Regions from separate parts of the Rhizobium sp. PRIMUS64 genome, predicted to be linked through region 3. Evidence: predicted binding sites of a transcription regulator. Region 3 holds the regulator's gene; each other region holds the start of a gene.
What was found. Region 3 encodes PhoB, which activates phosphate uptake and scavenging genes when phosphate is short. Its sites were predicted from a motif close to TGTCATNNANCTGTCAT; they were not measured.

Region 1 (4,899 bases), on a different contig from region 3:
TCGGTTTCGGACGGCGCTTTCACATAGGTGCCGATGCCGCCGAACCAGAGCAGGTCGACCGGGCTCTTCAGGATCGCCATCATGATCTCGAAGGGGGTGGCTACGGCCTTGTCGATGCCGATCGCGGCAACCGCTTCCGGCGTCAGCGTGACCGATTTCGCGGCGCGGGAAATGATCATCGCACCCTTCGACAGCGCGCTCTTGTCGAAATCCTGCCAGCTTGAACGCGGCAGGTCGAAGAGCCGCTGGCGTTCGGCCAGCGTCTTTTCCATATCGGGGTCGGGGTCGATGATGATGTCGCGGTGATCGAAGGCTGATATGAGCCGGATTTTGGGAGAGAGCAGCATACCGTTGCCGAAGACGTCGCCCGACATGTCGCCGACGCCCGCGACGGTAAAGGGCGTCGTCTGGATATCGATGTCCATTTCTCGGAAATGGCGTTTCACGGTTTCCCAGGCGCCGCGGGCAGTGATGCCCATCTTTTTATGGTCGTAACCGGCCGAGCCGCCGGAGGCAAAGGCGTCGTCCAGCCAGAAGCCGGCTTCCTGTGCCAGTGCATTGGCGGTGTCGGAGAAGGTCGCAGTGCCCTTGTCGGCGGCGACGACGAAATAGGGGTCATCACCGTCGAGCCTGACCGTATCCTTCGGCGGCACGATATCGGCGCCCGATATATTATCGGTGATTGAAAGCAGCGTGCGGATGTAGGTCTTGTAAGCTTCACGGCCGGCATTGAAGATCTCGTCGCGGCTGCCGCCGACAGGAAGCTTCTTCGGATAAAAACCACCCTTGGCGCCGACCGGCACGATCACCGCGTTCTTGACCTGCTGGGCCTTGACGAGGCCGAGCACTTCGGTGCGGTAATCCTCGGCGCGATCCGACCAGCGAAGGCCGCCGCGCGCCACCTTGCCGAAACGCAGGTGAACGCCTTCGACCTCCACGCCATAGACGAACATCTCGCGGAAGGGTTTTGGCTGCGGCAATCCGTCCACCAGATGCGGATCGAGCTTGAAGGCCAGCATCGGCTTCGGCGAGCCGTCCGGGTTCTTCTGGAAATAATTGGTGCGCAGCGTCGCATCGACGATATTGACGTAGCGGCGCAGGATACGGTCGTCGTCAAGGCTTGGCACGTTTGCAAGCTCGGTCTCGATCGCCTGATGCAATTCGGCAAGCTTCTTCACGCGAGCCTTCTCCGAAAGCCTGGTGTCGAGGGTGTCATGGAAGAGACGGAAGATAGCAGCGGCGACACCGGGATATTTGTCGAGAGTCGTTGCGATATAATCCTGCGAATAGGCGATGCCGGCCTGCCGGAGATAACGCGCATAGGCGCGCAGAACGTTCGTCTCGCGCGCCGAGAGCCCGGCCGAAAGGATCAGCCGGTTGAAGCTGTCATTGTCGATCGTGCCGGCGAAGGCGGCGACGAAGGCTTCCTCGAGGGCGGCGCCGTAACGCTGCAGATCGATTTCGCCGCCGTTGCGGGTCTCGAGTTCCATGTCGTGCAACACGACGAGTTTGGTTTCTCCATCAGCGGCAGGCACCCCGATGTCGAAGGTGCGTTCGCTGACGACATTGAAGCCGAGATTCTCGAGGAGCGGCACTCGGCGCGACAGCGCCAGCTGGCCGCCGGCGTGAAAGATCTTCAAGGAAAGGGTGCGGCCCTGTGCCTCCTGGCGATGGTAGAACTGGATGCGAAGCGGCTCGCCGGCGGCGCAGGCGCCGATATCGGCGAGGTCGGCCACGGTTTCCTCCGGGGTGAAGGAATCCTGGAAGGCTTGGTCGACGGATATCTTCGGCGCCTTGGCCCCGGCCAGCGCCTCGAAACGGTCGTCCCAGCGGGCCGTGATCTCGCGGATCGCCTGCTCGAGCTTTGCCTGCGGGATGCGCGGCGTCTTGCCGCCCGAGCGGCCGATGATGAAATGCACGCGCGCCACGCCCCCTTCCGGGAAAGCCGGGTAATAGGCAGAGACACGGCCGTCATAGACAGTCTTCAGATAGGTGCCGATCCGTTCGCGTACGATCGAGTCATATTCCTCGCGCGGCACGTAGATGATCACCGAGACGAAGCGGTCGAAATGATCGATTCGTGGCAGGACGCGCACGCGTGGCCGATCGGCCAAGTCGTTGATCTGTTCGGCAAAACTTGCAAGCAGCGTCGTGTCGATCTGGAAAAGGTCGTCGCGCGGATAGGATTCCAGCGTGTTGTCGAGCATGCGGCCGGAATGGCTCATCGGGTCGAAGCCGAAATGTTCCTTCACTTTCTCGATCTTGGAACGCAGCAGCGGGATTTCGGAGGCGAGCGACGTATAGGCCGTCGAGGTGAAGAGGCCGACGATGCGCAGTTCGCCGGTGACGTTGCCGTCAGTGTCGAAGCGCTTGACGCCGACATAATCCATATAGGCCCGGCGATGGACAATCGATTTCACATTCGCCTTGGTGACGATCAGGAAGTCGGGGCCGTCGAGGAAGGCAAGGATCTCAGGCGTTGTCGTTACGGCGTCCTTGCCGGTGCGCAGCACCAATACATCGGGATTGGAGAGGATGCCGAGGCCAGCACCCTTGTCGCGCTCGACCTTGGCATTGCTCCCCTTGCCGGAATAGACATATTCCCGCATGCCGAGGAAAGTGAAATTCTCGTCGCGCAGCCAGGTCAGGAAAGCGACGGCTTCGTCGCGATCGGCCTTCTTCCGGCTGGCGCCATTGGCCGCAAGCTCTGCGATCACTCCGTCAATCTTGGAAAGCATCGGCTTCCAGTCGGAAACCGACAGGCGGACCTGTTCGAGCACTTTTTCGATGCGTTTGACGAGATCGGCGGCCTGGGCGGAATTGAGCGGCGCAATATGAAGCTGGATATGGCTGACGCGGTTGGCCGGATCGCTTGGGTGATCGGCGGAATAAAGCGCCGGCGCCTTGCCCTTCTCCATGATCAGGATGGGATGCACGGCCATGAACAGGTCGCGATAGGTGCTTGTCACTTCGCCCATGACCGATTCAAAAAGAAAAGGCATGTTCTGGTCGGTGACTGAAAGCACCGAGACCGCGATGCCGTCCGGCGTCACATCGGCAATGGTGTCGATGCCGACACGAGGCACCTTACCGTTCCAGGCGGCGAGCTCCTTTGCCGAATGCACGGCGGAGAGTGCCAGCATCTCAGGCGTGTAGAGTTCGAGATCGTCATTGCTTGCCCGGCCGAAGAGAATTTCCGGATCGAGATGCGCTTCACCCGTCGCCTTGGCGATCTTGCGCGCGCTTTCGATCTGCTTTTCCCGTTTCGGATTGTTTCTGGCAGCCATGGATCGCCTCCCTCAATGTCTGATTTTTCGCAAGCTAGCAGAAGATTCTTCGAAAAAATCTCTAAAAGAGCGGTCCGAAGGATTGTTTTGATGCTTTTTTGGCGCTGGAAATGAGAAATTGTAAGAGATTTTCCGCTTTCGTCGCCAAACGAAAGGGAAAGTCCCGTCTCCCGGTTTTTCGTCCCGGCGAACATTTCCACGCTCGCATGAAGAATGGTTGACAGCGTGGCGTCAAAAAGATCATCAAACGCGGTCATCATTCGGATCTTGGGTATCATGTCGGAAAATGCAGCGGGCGCAGTCATCGTCATTTCCAGCCATGTGGTGCGTGGCTCGGTCGGAAACCGGGCAGCCGTCTTTGCATTGGAGACGCTCGGTCATCCGGTCTGGGCCATGCCGACCATCGTGCTGCCCTGGCATCCCGGCCACGGCCGCTCGACGCGGCTAACTTTTGCGGAAACGGATTTCGACGCGGCGATCGACGATCTGATCCGCGCGCCCTGGATCGGCGAAGTCAAGGCGGTGCTTTCGGGCTATTTCGGCAATGCCGCCCAGGCGCGCTCCGTCGCTCGGCTGATCGGTGCGCTCCGGCAAAACAATCCCGAGCTGCTCTATGTCTGCGATCCCGTCATGGGCGATCTCGGCGGCCTTTACGTGCCGGAAGCAACTGCAGAGGCTATTCGCGATCATCTCATTCCGCTTGCCTCGCTCGCGACGCCGAACCGGTACGAGCTTGCATGGCTTTCGGGGGCGGCCCTCGAAGACAACAGTACGATCATGGAGGCGGCGCTCGCGCTCGGACCATCGCGCATGCTCGTCACTTCAGCCGTGCCGATGATGGCGGGCGGTACCGGCAATCTTTATCTTTCCGGTCGCCACGCGCTTCTTGCCGAGCACCGTGTCGTCGAAAACCCGCCCAATGGTCTCGGCGACCTGCTCGCCGCCGTCTTCCTGTCGCGCCTGCTTTCCGGGCTCGAGGACGAAAAGGCGCTGCAGCTTGCCACCGCCAGCGTCTTCGAGGTGCTTGCGCGGGCCGTCAAGCGCGGCAGCAACGAGTTGATGCTGGCAAGCGATGCTTCCAGCCTTTCAACGCCGATGGCCATGGTGCAGATGCGCCGGCTCGTGCACCCGGCGCAGCGGCGGAAAAAGTGACGCATCTGCCAATATGTTCATTTTGCGGTGCAGCAGTTGATCTTGTCGTCCGCGCGCGCTAATCCAGAAGCATGCAGCGTTTTCCAAACCCTCTTCTGGACGGCTATCGCAACTTCATGAACGGGCGCTATTCCGACGCCCGCGACAGGTATCGGCAGCTTGCCGAAAACGGTCAAAGTCCCCATACGCTTGTCATTGCCTGTTCGGATTCTCGCGCGGCACCGGAGCTGATCTTCGATGCCGGCCCGGGCGAGCTCTTCGTCATCCGCAACGTCGCCAACATGGTGCCGCCCTACGAGCCGGATGGCCATTTTCATTCGACGTCGGCCGCACTCGAATTTGCCGTGCAGGTGCTGAAGGTCTCGGATATCGTCGTGATGGGTCACGGCCGCTGCGGTGGCATCCGCGCTGCGCTCGATCCGAATGCCGAGCCATTGTCGCCCGGCGACTTCATCGGCCG
Region 2 (4,899 bases), on a different contig from region 3:
GATGCTCAGTCGCAAATTCCGGATGGTTGACGAGCAGTCGGGACGCCGCCGCACCGATGGTGAAGTGGCAGAAGGCAACAGCCTTGAAGGTGAGCTTGTCCCCGGCGAACGCCGCCTCATCCATTCCGCCGACGAAAGACAGCGCTTCGGATGCCGCCTCATACATTTCATTGAGATAGTCGATGGCGCGCCGCTCTTTCATTCAGCCTCCGGCAGCATCGATGTCAGCCGCAGCAGCGCGATCCGTTCGACCTGCGCCGTCGCGGTCACAAATTCCTCATGCCGATCATTGCCGATCCGTGTTTCGAACGCCGACAGGATATCGTCCTTGCCAAGCCCCTTGACGGCGATGATGAAGGGAAAGCCGAATTTTTCGACATAGATCGAATTGAGTTCGGTGAATCGGGTATACTCGGCTGGGCTCAAGCGATCGAGACCGGCGCCGGCCTGCTCCTTCCGGCTGTCCTCGGTGAGTTCGCCCGATATCGCGAGGCGCCCGGCAAGGTCAGGATGGGCGTTGAGCACGCCGAGACGCTCCTGCGGGCTTGCCGCGCGGAAGATGGCGGTCAGCGACGCATGCACGCCGGCCGCCGTCAGCGGCTCTATCACGGGGCCGGCGTCATAGGCGCGCTCGGCGATGAAAGGCGAATGTTCAAAGACGCCGCCGAAGCGGGAGACGAAATCCTCGCGCGACACCATCAAAGCGCTTCCGGCTGATGGTGCTTGTGCCAGTGTTCGGCGATCTCGATGCGGCGTGGAATCCAGACATTGTCGTGCTTCAGCACATATTCGATGAAGCGTTTCAGCGCCGCTGCCCGGCCCGGACGTCCGACGAGGCGGCAATGCAGGCCGACTGACATCATCTTCGGGCTGCCCGCCTTGCCTTCCTCATAAAGCGTATCGAAGGCATCCTTCAGATAGGTGAAGAACTGATCGCCGGCATTGAAGCCCTGCGGCGTCGCAAATCGCATATCATTGGTTTCAAGCGTATACGGAATGATCAGGAAGGGTTTCCCGTCGACGCCCTTCACCCAGTAAGGCAGGTCGTCGGCGTAGGAATCGGAGGAATAAAGGAAACCGCCCTCCTCCTGCACCAGCCGAAGCGTATTGTCGGAAGGCTTGCCCTGATACATGCCGTAGGGCCGCTCGCCGGTGAGTTCGGTGTGCAGTCGCACGGCTTCGAGGATATGCTTGCGCTCCAGATCTTCGGGAAAATCCTTATATTCCAGCCAGCGGTAGCCGTGGCTGGCGATCTCCCAGCCTGCCTCCTTCATCGCAGCGACGGCCTCGGGGTTGCGGGCCATCGCCAGCGTCACGCCGTAAACGGTCGCCTGCACCTTGAGATCGGTGAACATGCGCCAGAGCCGCCAGAAGCCGGCACGCGAACCATATTCATAGATCGATTCCATGTTGAGGTTGCGCTGCCCTGGCCAGGCGGCCGCGCCGACGATCTCCGACAGCAGGTTTTCCGAAGCCGGATCGCCGTCGAGGATCGAGCTTTCGCCGCCCTCCTCGTAGTTGATGACGAACTGCACGGCGACGCGTGCCTCGTCCGGCCACTTCGGATCAGGCGTCAGACGCCCGTAACCAACGAGATTGCGCGGATAAGTCTCGGATACCATCAAATCACCTTCTGAAAAGACGGGGAACGGTAGCATCCGCAGCCGGAATGTCGAGACGGAAACTGCTCGGCCGGATTTTGCCTTTACGGCACAAGCCTTTAGCTCATCAGCAGGTTCAAGCGATTTTGCGCGCGCTGACCTTGCCCATCGGATGCAGCGAATGAACGCGGAAAGGACCGCCCGTGCCCTCCTCTACCATCAGCGCCACGTTCGAAACCGTGACAGGCTCGGTGAGGACAGGCTCGAAGATTGTCCGCAACACCGGCTCGATGCGCGGCATGTCGATCGCGTTGACGGGACCCGTCACCGGCATATGAAAGCGGAATTCCTCCATCACGTAGGGATTGCCCCAGCGATGCAGATTGGCAAATTGCGTCGCCGATAGCCCGTCCGGATCGCTGCGTTCGATCTCAGCCTCGCTGAGCGGCGCGCGGAAACGATCGAATTCCTGCACGATCGCCGAAGCGAGATACTGGATCTGCTCGCAGGGAGTGCTCGGCAGCAGGCTGTAGAAATTGCCGAGCCGGGCGACTTCGATTCGCGGAATCTGGAAGGGAACAAAGGTCCCGGAAAAACGCATCAGATCGCGCAGGAGTTGCGATTCGGGCATGTCGCGGGACAAGTGGAACGGCGCCTTCAAAACGCCGTGAAATCCGTAGCGCCGCGGCACGGCGGTATGGAAGGCGATCTCGTGAATGCCGAGGCCACGGACTGCAGGAGGCTCCATCATATCGCCCGAAAACACGTTTCGGCCAAGCCAGTTGGCGGCCACGAGCGACAGCGGGTCGCTCGCCGGAGGCGTGAAGCAAATGGCATAGCGCATGCAATTTCCTCCATCAAGGAAGTAAGCGCCGGTGAGATCCGGCGCTGTCGATGCGCAAGCAGATAGGTGATTTCCATGACAGAATAACGAAACGCAGCGCCGCCTAATTCACGTTTAACGTGAAGCCGCGGCGATGTGGCTTGAAATTGCGAAGCTTTCCGGCAGCAAAAATCCGCAGTCTGTATCGCCTGCGATACATATCGCCGCCTCCGCCAGCCGGTGGGCGAGGCCGAAGCTGACCTTGAAGCCGCCGGTCAGCGCGATCAGGCGCCGGTGATCGGGATGGCGGCCGATCATTGGATCCCGGTCGATCGCCTTCGGACGAAGCCCGGCCCAGCGCTCGACAACGGGAGCGTCGCGAAGCGTCGGCACGATGCCGCGCGCCGCCTCGATCAGCACGTCGAGCTGGGCGTCGGTCGAGCTGGGATCGTCAAAACGGTTCTCGCTGGTGCTACCGATTGCCGCGTGCCCGCCCTCATGCGCGATGACATAGAGCCCATCGAGAAAGATCGTCGGCAGCGCCGGGTCAATATCGGCTTTCAATAGTGCTGCCTGCCCCTTGACCGGCTGGCCGAGCGGTTGTTTCAGCCCCGGCGTCAGTTCTTGCAGCAATGGAAAGGAGCGATGGCCGGCGGCCACGATGCAGTGACTGAAAGCGATCGTTTCACCGTTGATTTCGGTCGTGCCGCGATCAGGGTCAAGGCCGGCAACCGTCGCATGCTCCAGGATACGAACATGCTTTGCTCGCCGCAGGAAGGCGATAAGCGCTGCGATCAGCAAGCGGGGCGCAACGCGCGCGGCGAGTGTGTCGTGCACGAAGCCGCTCTCGCCGGCGGACGCCTCGATCCAGCCGTTGACCGGTGGCCCGTCGAGCACATGCCAGTGGAAGCGGCGGTCGCCCGCCCGCCAATGGCGTTCGGCGTCCTCGAAATGGCCGCGCGCTATTTTTTTGAGATGCGGCTTCGGCAGCGGGATCAGCCGTCCGGACCTGTTATACCCGGCGGAAAGCCCGGTCTCGGCTTCGAGCGCTGTGATTTCGGCTTCGAGCGAGACCAGCGCATCGAATTGGAACTGCTTCTTCTCCGACCACCGGTCCGGCATATGCGGCATCAGCGCGCCGAGCAGGCCGCCGCTTGCACCTTGGCCCAATCTGCCGGCGTCAGCAACAAGAGTCCGGATGCCCCGGCGCTCGGCATGGACGGCTGCCCAGAGACCCATGATGCCGCCACCGACGATCAGCAACTCTGAGGACGATTGACCTGAGACCGGCTGAGGACTATCGGCTTTTTCCATGACAGACGTGAACCCCGATCAGATTGGCGCGGGCGCGCCGCAGCCGCTCGAATGGCGCGACGGCGATATGCCCTATTCCACCGCCTTTGGCGATCATTTTTATTGCCAGACCGATGGGCGGCTGGAATGCGGCCACGTTTTTCTCGCCGGTAACGGCCTGCCGGAACGCTGGAACGGGCGGCAGAGATTCCGGATCGGAGAACTCGGCTTCGGCACCGGCCTGAACTTCGCCGAAACGTGGCGACAATGGAAGCTCCACCGTGCAGACGGCCAACACCTGCATTTCACCTCCTTCGAACTCCACCCGATGCGCGGCGAAGAAATCGGCCGGGCGCTGTCGCACTGGCCGGAGATCGATGCCGAACGTCAGGTGCTGACGGTGGCCTGGCCGGAAATACCGGCCGGTATCGTGCGACTCGATCTCGACGCCCAGACGACGCTCAGCGTCGTATGCGGCTATGCCTTGGACGGCGTCGCGGCAGCCGAAGACGACTTCGACGCCTGGTATCTCGACGGCTTCGCCCCGTCGCGCAACAGCGATATGTGGTCGGAGGAACTGATGCGGATCGTCTGTGAGAAAAGCGGAGCCGGCGGCACTTTCGCCACCTATGCGGCGGCCGGCTTCGTGCGCCGCAATCTCATCGCCGCGGGTTTTGCCGTCGAGCGCCGCCAGGGCTTCGCCGGCAAGCGCGAAATGCTCTGTGGCATCAAGGCATCCCCCAGCCAGCGCGCAGATCAGTAGCTGGTGCGCTCCGGCTGCTGCTCGCTCGTTCCGAGCCACTGGCGGATTTTTTCCTCGAGCAGCTCGGGACTGATCGGCTTCGACATGTAGTCGTCCATGCCGGCATCGAGGCAGAGCTCGCGGTCGCTTTCGAGCGCATGGGCGGTGACGCCGATGATCGGCACCCGGTGCCCCTGCCCGTTTTCGCGCGCGCGGATCGTCTGGGTCGCCTGATGGCCGTTCATGACGGGCATTGAGACATCCATCATGATAATGCGCGGCGTATACCGCTCCCAGGCGGCGACCGCCTCCTCGCCATTGTCGACGACGAGGAAGGAAAGACCCGTGCCTTGCAGGATCTGTGTGAAGACGATCTGGTTGACCTCGTTGTCCTCGGCGACGAGCACGTCGACGAATTCAGCGGTTCGCTTCTGCGGCGC
Region 3 (4,899 bases):
ATCCTCTTGCGTCGTCGCTTCGAGCGCCGCTGGTAAACGGAGTTAAACATTATGAATATGTTGACGGAAGCTGCAGTTGAAAAGGCGCTGGATCAGAAGATGAGCAACGTCCCGTATAAGATGATCGGAAAGGATGTCTCGGTTTATTACGGCGAGAAGCGCGCGCTTTTCGATGTGAACCTGAACGTCCGCGAAAACACCGTAACCGCCCTGATCGGCCCGTCCGGCTGCGGCAAGTCGACCTTCCTGCGCAGCCTCAACCGCATGAACGACACGATCGACGGCTGCCGCGTCACCGGCAAGATCACGCTTGATACCGACGATATTTATGATCCCGATATCGACGTCGTCGAACTTCGCGCCCGCGTCGGCATGGTCTTCCAGAAGCCGAACCCGTTCCCGAAGACGATCTACGAAAACGTCTCCTACGGCCCGCGCATCCATGGCCTTGCCAAGTCGAAGGCCGATCTCGACCAGATCGTCGAGACCAGCCTGCAGCGCGCCGGTCTCTGGAACGAAGTCAAGGACCGCGTGCACGAATCCGGCACCGGCCTGTCGGGCGGTCAGCAGCAGCGCCTCTGCATTGCCCGTGCCGTTGCCGTCAGCCCTGAAGTCATCCTGATGGACGAACCCTGCTCGGCGCTCGACCCGATCGCCACTGCCAAGGTCGAGGAGCTGATCCACGAGCTGCGCGAGAACTACACGATCGTCATCGTCACCCACTCCATGCAGCAGGCCGCGCGCGTCTCGCAGCGCACCGCAATGTTCCACCTCGGCAACCTCGTCGAGGAGAACGACACCGACAAGATGTTCACCAATCCCGACGATCCGCGTACCCAGGACTACATCATGGGCCGTTTCGGCTGATTTTGGCGACGCGAAGCCTTCCCGTTATTCGAGGATAAAGCCCCATGGCATCGACACATATTTTTTCTGCCTATGATGATGATTTGAAGTTCCTGTCCAGGCGGATTTCCGAAATGGGCGGCCTGGCCGAGCAGATGGTCAGCGAAGCCGTGCGCGCCCTCGTCAACGGCGATACCGCGCTGGCGCAGAAGGTCATTTCGGACGATGTGATCCTCGATCACGCCGAACGCGAAATCGGCGACAAGGCGATCGTCACCATCGCCCGCCGTCAGCCGATGGCTTCGGACCTGCGCGAAATCATGGGTTCGATCCGCATCGCCGCCGATCTCGAACGTGTCGGCGACCTCGGCAAGAACACCGCCAAGCGCGTCATCGCCGTCCAAAGCACCGGCGTTCCCCGCAAGCTTGCCCGCGGCCTCGAGCATCTGTCCGAGCTGGCGCTCGTCCAGCTCAAGGAAGTGCTCGACGTCTACACCAATCGTTCCGCAGACAAGGCGAATGCGATCCGCGAACGCGACAACGAGATCGACGCGATGTACACCTCGCTGTTCCGCGAGCTCCTGACCTACATGATGGAAGATCCGCGCAACATCACCAGCTGCACGCATCTTCTCTTCTGCGCCAAGAACATCGAGCGTATCGGCGACCACGCCACCAACATCGCCGAGACGATCTTCTACATGACGACAGGCGCGCAGCCGGAAGGCGACCGTCCGAAGGACGACAGCGCCAACACCGTCGGCGCGGTGACGGAATAGCCGCCCGGGCCAGTCGCCCGGACCAGTCAATTGCGTGCGCGCCCGTCCGGGCGCGCAAAGAGGTCGCAGCCAATTTCTGAATTTGCGCAGGATGCATTGCTTAAATCACCCCCGATTTAAGGATCATGCGCGAGGAGACCGACACGCATGATCCCGAGAGTTGCAGTTGTTGAAGACGAGGAAGCCCTCAGCGTGCTTCTTCGCTACAATCTCGAAGCGGAAGGCTTCGAGGTCGATACCATCCTTCGTGGCGACGAAGCCGAAATGCGGCTTCAGGAGCGCACGCCCGATCTTCTCATCCTTGATTGGATGCTGCCCGGCGTCTCCGGCATCGAGCTCTGCCGGCGTCTGCGCATGCGGCCGGAAACCGAGCGCCTGCCGATCATCATGCTGACGGCGCGCGGCGAAGAGAGCGAGCGTGTTCGCGGATTGTCGACGGGCGCCGACGATTATGTCGTTAAGCCCTTCTCGACCCCCGAGCTCGTTGCCCGCGTCAAGGCGATGCTGCGCCGCGCCCGCCCCGAGGTGCTGTCGACGGTGCTGAAATGCGGTGACATCGAGCTCGACCGCGAGACCCATCGCGTCCATCGCAAGACCCGCGAAGTCCGCCTCGGCCCCACCGAATTCCGCCTGTTGGAATTCCTGATGTCGTCACCGGGTCGGGTCTTCTCCCGCTCGCAGCTTCTGGACGGCGTCTGGGGCCACGATATCTATGTCGACGAGCGCACCGTCGACGTCCATGTCGGCCGCCTGCGCAAGGCGCTGAATTTTTCCAACATGCAGGACGTCATCCGCACCGTCCGCGGCGCCGGTTATTCGATGGAAGCCTGAGGGCTTCCATTTGAGTTGCTGACAAATCCCTGGCAAAACCGCGACGTCATCCTCGGCCTCGTGCCGAGGATCTGCGCTCGGCACAAGGCCGAGCATGACGGAGGAAAACCTGAGCTTCCATCCAGCAACAAAAAAACGGGCCACTCGGCCCGTTTCTGCATTCTAACGATGGTCAGCCCGCTCAGCTGGCCCGCGCGGCTGCCCGGCGGCGTTCGTTGACCGGCTGGTAGGCAAGCTTCTGGTGATAGCTGCAATAGGGCGAATTGTCGGGGGATTCGCAGCCGCAGAAATGGAAGTCGTCCTTCAGCGGATCGCCGACCGGCCACTTGCAGGTGCGTTCGGTCAGTTCCGTCAGGCCGAGGCGTCGGGAAATCGGCACGACCACGTTGCCTCTCGGCACGTATTCCATTTCCTCGATCGTTTCGATCTCGATCTCTTCCTTCAGCATGGTCGCGCCCTGCTGGCGGGTAACGGTGCGCGTGGCGACCCGTGAGGCGTAGTTCGGCGCGCGCGGCGCCGACGTATTGCGCTTCGGCGTTCGTGCGGCGGTGTTGGTGCCGCCGGCCTTGGCACGGCCCGGAAGGCTCAGCCGGTGCACTTTGCCGATGACCGCATTTCTGCTGACTCCGCCAAGCTGCGCAGCGATCTGGCTGGCGCTCAGTCCTTCGGCCCAAAGTTTCTTGAGTTTCTCGACCCGCTCGTCTGTCCAGTTCATGCCCTGTCTCCACCTTTTGCGTTGGTGATGGCAGAATCCCTCACCGTTGTCCCGGGAGCTCCGAAACAAGAAACGCTTGATCAATTTTGGTGACTAGTTCCGCCGCATGCAGTCTAGTAATTGATCTTTAACCTAGTGTGAGGCTGACTCCGTGACAAGAGTCGCATGAATCCGGATGAATCGAATTCGTAGTTTTCCCCAACTTGCTGCCTCTGCGTGGCATTTCTGCAATAATGCCTGTTGAAGACTGAAAATGCCGCTGTACACCCTTGCTGCATACGCTAAGGGCGCAGTTTTGTTGACATTGCAGCGCGAAAAGGAAATAGTGCCCCTCGCCGCCGCAAGGCGGCATTTTTGATTTTTCGGGCCTGGTTTCCTTAGCCGGAGTCATTGCCCGGCAACTTGATGGAGATCGCGCCATGGCTGAAGCCGCGCCGCTTTATGACACCTATTCTCGTGCCCCGCTGCGGTTCGAGCGAGGCGAGGGCGTGTGGCTGATCACCGAAAGCGGCGAGCGATATCTCGATTTCGGCGCTGGCGTTGCCGTCACGTCAGTCGGCCACAGCAATCCGCATGTCGTGGGCGCACTGAAGGAGCAGGCCGACAAGGTCTGGCACCTGTCGAACATCTATGAGATCCCCGGTCAGGAACGTCTGGCAAAACGGCTGACGGACGCCACCTTCGCCGACAAGGTGTTCTTCACCAATTCGGGTGCCGAGGCGCTCGAATGCGCGATCAAGACGGCGCGCCGCTATCAGTTTTCCAAGGGCCATCCCGAGCGCTTCCATATCATCACCTTCGAAGGCGCCTTCCACGGACGGACGCTGGCGACGATCGCTGCCGGCGGCCAAGAGAAATATCTCGAAGGCTTCGGCCCCAAGGCGCCGGGTTTCGATCAGGTGGCTTTCGGCGACATCGAAGCGGTCCGCGCCGCGATCACCGATGCCACGGCTGGAATTCTCATCGAGCCGGTGCAGGGCGAGGGCGGTGTCCGTCCTGCCACCACCGAGTTCATGAAGGCGCTCCGCCAGCTCTGCGACGACAACGGCCTGCTGTTGATCCTCGACGAGGTCCAGACCGGCATCGGCCGCACCGGCAAGCTCTTCGCCCATGAATGGGCGGGCGTGACCCCCGACATCATGGCTGTCGCCAAGGGCATCGGCGGCGGTTTCCCGCTCGGCGCCTGCCTTGCCACATCAGAGGCCGCCTCCGGCATGAAGGCCGGCACGCATGGCTCGACCTATGGCGGCAATCCGCTCGCCATGGCCGTCGGCAGCGCCGTGCTCGACATCATCCTTGCCGATGGCTTCCTCCAGCATGTGCGCGACGTCGCACTGGTCTTCCGCCAGGGCCTCGCCTCACTGAAGGATCGTTATCCCGATGTGATCGAAGATATCAGAGGCGAGGGGCTGTTGCTCGGCGTCAAGGCTGCCGTTCCCTCAGCCGAACTGCTGCAGGCGATCCGCGCCGCCCATCTGCTCGGCGTGCCCGCCGGCGACAATGTCATCCGCCTTCTTCCGCCCCTCGTGGTCACCGCCGAGGAAGCCCGCGAGGGCCTTGCCCGCATCGAGCGCGCCGCCGAGAGCATTCGCGCCTCCAAGGTCAAGAAGACGGCTTGACGAGATTGCCGCCTTCGGGCGCAGCACAGGTAAGAAGACTATGGCTCCTAAACATTTCCTCGATCTTTCGGCGGTCACATCAGCCGATCTCAGAACCATCATGAACGAT
Region 4 (4,899 bases), on a different contig from region 3:
TCGTAGTCGACCACTTTGATGGCGCGCATGCCTTTTCCCTCGATCCTGGTCAGTGCGCCTTGGTCAGCAATCCGTCGAGGATCTCGATCATCTTCTGCTCGGCCTCTTCGAGCGAGCCGCTATTGTCGAGCTCCACCACGTCATATTCGCCACGCACGGTCAGCGGTCCGCGGGCGAGCCGGGCCATGATATCCTCATGCGTCTCGCGTCCGCGCGCCTCCAGCCGGCCGGCGAGCACCTCGGGGCGGGCGGTGACGTTGATGACTTTCAGCCGCGGGAAGGCGGCCTGGAAGCGGTGAAGCGCCGAGCGCGAGCCGTTGGCGACAACGACATGGCCTCTGGACAGCGCCACCGAGACCTCGGCGGGAATACCGTATTTCAGGCCGTGCGCTTCCCACCAGACGGCGAAGGAGCCTGATTGCTCCATGGCGGCAAACCCTTGGAGGGAGACGGAAAGATGGTCCTCGCCGCCGGCATCGCGGTGGCGGGTGATGACGCGGCGGACGAAATGCACGTTCTCACGGCCGGCAAAACGCCGGGCGGCGAGGTTCATCAGCGTGTCCTTGCCAGCACCGCTCGGACCGACGACAACGACCATGATGCCGCGCTCGGCACCGGCTCCTGCGTGGGGTTCGTGCGGCATCATGCGACACGGCGTCCCTGGCGCCAGACGGAGCGTGTCACCGGCACGCCGTGCGAACGATGCACGCGGACAAGATCGGCGCGCAGCCCGGTTGCGATCCGGCCGCGATCGTCGAGGCTGACGGTGCGGGCGGGCGTCGACGTCACCATGGCGATCGCCTTCGGCAGGCTGATGCTCTCCACCTCATCGGCGAGAATGAAGGGCGCATGTAGCAGGCTGAGCGGCACGTAGTCGGAGGAAAGCACGTCGAGCACGCCCATCTCGGCAAGGTCGCGGGCGGCGATGTTGCCGGAATGGGATTTGCCGCGCACGATGTTCGGCGCGCCCATCAGCACGCTCATGCCGTGCTCGTGCGACGCCCGGGCGGCATCGAAACTGGTCGGGAACTCGGCCAGGCGCACACCGTTGTCGATCGCCTCGTCGACATGCGAGAGCGTCGCATCGTCATGGCTTGCCACGGTGATGCCGCGCTCGGCGCAGACCTTGGCGATGGCGTTGCGATGCGGCGTCGAATTGCGCGCCGATTCTGCCTGACGCTTGGCGACGAAACGCGCGAACGCCTCGTCGCTCAGGCCCCGCTTCTTCTGGTAGTAGAAGATATATTGGTCCATCGTCTGGAACTGACGCTGGCCGGGCGCATGATCCATCAGCGAGACGAGCCGCACATGCCGGTCGTTTTCGAAATCGCCGAAGTGTTCGAGCACGTTGTCGGCCGAGACCTCGCAGCGCAAGTGGATGAGGTGCTCGGCGCGCAGCCTGCCTTCCTTCTCCGCCGACTGGATGGCGTCCGCCATCTCGCGCATCTCGCCATGTTCGAAGCCGCCGTCCTCGTCCGCACCCATGCGCAGGCAGTCGAACACCGTCGTGATGCCTGACGTGACGATCTGGGCGTCATGCGCCTGGACTGCGGCGGTCTTGTTCCAGCGAATGCCGGGACGCGGTTGATAATGGCCTTCGAGATGATCGGTGTGCAGCTCGACGAGGCCTGGAATGACGTAGTCGCCTTCGAAATCTTCGCCGGCTACCGAGTTGCCCTCGGAGATGTCGGCAATCTTGCCGTCGCGGATGAGGATCGAGCCTGAGAGGATGTCATCCTCGAGAACGATGCGGGCGTTGGAAAACACGGTCTCTTTGCTCATGTCGTCAGGTCTTTCAGCTTTTGGCGCCGGCAAGCGGCAGCCAGGAATGAACTTTGAACGGCGCACCGCGCGTCTCCTCGATGAAGACGGCAAGGCCGGAAATCGAAAGCGGCCGGCCGATGAAATCGGCAAAACGCTCTGTCAGGATCGCTTTCATCACCTGAGCACGTGTCTCTGGCACTTGGCCGCTCAGCGTCATGTGAAAGCCGAAATCCTCCATGACGTAAGGATAACCCCAGCGCTGCAGATGGGCGCGCTGGCTGTCGCTGAGCTTCTCCGGATTGCGCCGCGCCATATCGGCCTCGGAAAGCGCTGCCCGGAACGGTTCGAATGACCTTACCACTTTCGCGGCGAAATCCTGAAGAGGTTGATGAAGTGAACCGGGAACGAGGGCAAAAAAACGGCCGAGCTGGCCGAGCACGAGCTCAGGAATCTCGAAGGCTTGCGTGCGCTGGGCAAAATCCTCGGCAACGGTCATGAGATCCTTCTCGGTGACCGAGGAGGCGAGGGAAAAGGGCGCCTTGATCGTGGCGTGAAAGCCGTAACGGCGCGGGTCGGCGGTCAGCTCGAACTGTTCAGGCGCACCCAGTTGCTCATATTCCGGTGCGGGGTAGGTCTCGCCGGTGAAAGCATTGCGGCCGAGCCAAAGCGAGGCCGCGCCGGTCAGGGGATCATCCTTCGGCGGCGAGAAATAGAGAGCGTAGCGCAAGGCTTTTATCCTGGAGATCGTCCAAACGGGGAGGGCACTGTGCAGTGATTTGGCGGCGAACCGCAAGCAGGCTCCCGGCTAAAAGATTTCCGTGACAGAATGATGATGGCGACAGCGCCGCCACTGCTTTGATGGATGGGTCAGTGGGCTTTCGTGCCCATCAGCCGATGGCGCAGCGCGTTCGAGGCGGCGTCGAAAATGAAGACGACGATCAGGATCAGAATGACCATGTAGGCGACGTTTTCCCAGTTGGCGTTGGTGCGCATGGCCTCCCACAGCTTGAGGCCGATGCCGCCGGCGCCGACAGCGCCGATAATGGTCGCGCCGCGCACGTTCGATTCCCATTGGTAGAGCGTCTGGCTGACGAAGACGGGAACGATCTGCGGCATAATGCCGTAACGATGAACGAGCACGGTCTGAGCGCCTGTTGATTTGATGCCTTCCCGCGGCTTGTTGTCGATATTCTCGAGGCCTTCGGAATAGAGCTTGCCGAGCGTGCCGGTCTCGGTGAGGAAGATCGCACCGCTGCCGGCGAGCGGGCCGGGGCCGAAGGCGCGCGTCAGGAACAGCGCCCAGATCAGCATATCGACCGAGCGCAAGAAATCGAAGAAGCGCTTCAGGATCTGGTTCAGCAGGCGGTTCGGCGTGATGTTGCGCGCTGCCAGGAAGGCGAGCGGAAAGGCGGTAAGTGAGCCGAGCAGCGTTCCGAGGAACGCCATGACGATCGTCTGGAAAAGCTTGGTCCAGACGTCGCCGTGCTGCCATTCGCTGTTGTTCCAGATATCGTCGAAGGCGAGCGACAGGTTGGATTGGTCGGGCTTGATGCGCGGACCGGAGACGATGAGGCTGACGACCTCGCCGACCGGCTTGTCGAAGAAGGATGATTGCGTGTCGAAGATGAAATTCGCCCAACCGATGAAACGTTTGCGGATCTTCACCCGGTCGACTGAGATGCTGACATTGCCGGCAAAGCCGAGATCCGCCAGCACGTTGTCATCATAGACTGTCATCCAGCCGGGTACCGGTCCGACGACTTTCGGCGCACCGCTCGAAACTTCCACCGGGACGCTGATGCCATGCGCGGTGACGATCGTCTCGCTCTTCGAGACGGTGACGCTGCGGTTGGTGCCGCTGATCGAGACGGTGATGCTGCCGTCGGGATTGTTGACCAGCCAGTCCGGATGCGGATTGTCGCCAAGCGGCGAGAAGCGCGGATAACGGATGTCGATCAAGCCGTCATCCCCAATGCGGAATTCCGGCTGAACGTCGTAGCTCACCCATTGGCTGAGATAGATGCCGATGCGCTCCCAATGGGCTTCGGCAAAAAGCTTGGGCAGGTCGAAGAACCAGACGGCATAGAGGCTGTAGAGCAGTGTCGCGATGAGGATCATCAGCCCGCCGAAACGCTGGCGGAACGACCGGTGGAAATATTCCGGATAGCGCGTTTCTATCTCGTGCATGCGGTTTGCGTCGATCACCGTCATGGCGGCCTCAATGTTGCAGGAGGAAGGCGTGCTCGCCGACGAGGCGGCGGCGCAGCCATGCGGAGAACTGGTCGACGGCGACGATCGTCACGAACAGCAGCAGAACGAGCGCCACCGTCTTGGCGCCGAAGCCGCGCGAGATCGAGAGCTTCAGCTCCTCGCCGATGCCGCCGCCGCCGACGGCGCCGATGATGGTCGAGGCGCGCACGTTGATCTCAAGGCGCAGCAGCGCATAGGAGGTGAAATTCGGCAGCACTTGCGGCAGGGCGGCAAAGCGCACGCGTTCCCACCAGTTGGCGCCGACGGCTTTCATACCCTCGTGGGGCTTCATGTCGATATTTTCGGCCACTTCGTAGAAGAGTTTGCCGAGCGCGCCGATCGTGTGCAGGGTGATGGCGATGATGGCGGCGACCGGCCCGATCGACAGGATCGCCGAAAACAGCCCGGCTATGACGATTTCAGGGAAGGCGCGCAGGAACTCCATCAGCCGCTTGGTGAAGATGCGCAACGGCCATGAATTCGTCAGGTTGCGCGCGGCAAAGAAGCTCAATGGGACGGCAAAGACGAAGGCGATGATCGTCGAGATCAGCGCGACGTTGATCGTGACGATCATCAGCTCGAAATATTCGGGAATGTAGAAGGCGCCCCAGACGTAGACACGGCCCCTGTCGAAATTGAATTCCTCGCCGCCCTTGTCGTTGACGCTCGCTATATCAAACAGCGCGCGCCAGACGTCGTGCCAATCCTTGGGGATGAGCCAGCTCAGAAAGTCGAAGAGATGCGGCAGACGGTCGAAGAAATGGCCGGCATTGCTCTCGTCGGCGAAGCGGACGGAGCTGACGAAAGCCGCAATGAGGATAACCAGGCCGAGGACGGTATAGAAGCGGCGCTTGGCGACCATCCGGTCCCAGGCGGTGCCGATCT

Region 1: a site for PhoB is predicted at 3,494-3,510, ahead of MOV76_RS07600 (NAD-glutamate dehydrogenase). Genes of this name have one in related genera too.
Region 2: a site for PhoB is predicted at 2,521-2,537, ahead of MOV76_RS05755 (DUF1045 domain-containing protein). Genes of this name have one in related genera too.
Region 4: a site for PhoB is predicted at 2,583-2,599, ahead of MOV76_RS34895 (DUF1045 domain-containing protein). Genes of this name have one in related genera too.

Annotation. Positions count from the first base shown of each region.
Region 1 covers NZ_JALBGX010000012.1:69,028-73,926, forward strand. The annotation lists gene MOV76_RS07600 (NAD-glutamate dehydrogenase) at 1-3,287, opposite strand, end outside; gene pdxY (pyridoxal kinase PdxY) at 3,564-4,439, shown strand; gene MOV76_RS07610 (carbonic anhydrase) at 4,511-4,899, shown strand, end outside.
Region 2 covers NZ_JALBGX010000008.1:100,227-105,125, forward strand. The annotation lists gene MOV76_RS05740 (DUF86 domain-containing protein) at 1-202, opposite strand, end outside; gene uraD (2-oxo-4-hydroxy-4-carboxy-5-ureidoimidazoline decarboxylase) at 199-699, opposite strand; gene puuE (allantoinase PuuE) at 699-1,622, opposite strand; gene MOV76_RS05755 (DUF1045 domain-containing protein) at 1,738-2,445, opposite strand; gene MOV76_RS05760 (FAD-binding oxidoreductase) at 2,560-3,738, opposite strand; gene mnmD (tRNA (5-methylaminomethyl-2-thiouridine)(34)-methyltransferase MnmD) at 3,737-4,480, shown strand; gene MOV76_RS05770 (response regulator) at 4,474-4,899, opposite strand, start outside.
Region 3 covers NZ_JALBGX010000182.1:6,424-11,322, reverse strand. The annotation lists partial or broken gene MOV76_RS35865 (ABC transporter permease subunit) at 1-36, shown strand, start outside; gene pstB (phosphate ABC transporter ATP-binding protein PstB) at 52-867, shown strand; gene phoU (phosphate signaling complex protein PhoU) at 912-1,625, shown strand; gene phoB (phosphate regulon transcriptional regulator PhoB) at 1,773-2,456, shown strand; gene MOV76_RS35845 (GcrA family cell cycle regulator) at 2,638-3,171, opposite strand; gene MOV76_RS35840 (aspartate aminotransferase family protein) at 3,591-4,790, shown strand; gene argF (ornithine carbamoyltransferase) at 4,831-4,899, shown strand, end outside.
Region 4 covers NZ_JALBGX010000168.1:2,098-6,996, forward strand. The annotation lists gene MOV76_RS34880 (GrpB family protein) at 1-29, opposite strand, end outside; gene phnN (phosphonate metabolism protein/1,5-bisphosphokinase (PRPP-forming) PhnN) at 50-646, opposite strand; gene MOV76_RS34890 (alpha-D-ribose 1-methylphosphonate 5-triphosphate diphosphatase) at 643-1,782, opposite strand; gene MOV76_RS34895 (DUF1045 domain-containing protein) at 1,796-2,491, opposite strand; gene phnE (phosphonate ABC transporter, permease protein PhnE) at 2,632-3,975, opposite strand; gene phnE (phosphonate ABC transporter, permease protein PhnE) at 3,983-4,899, opposite strand, start outside.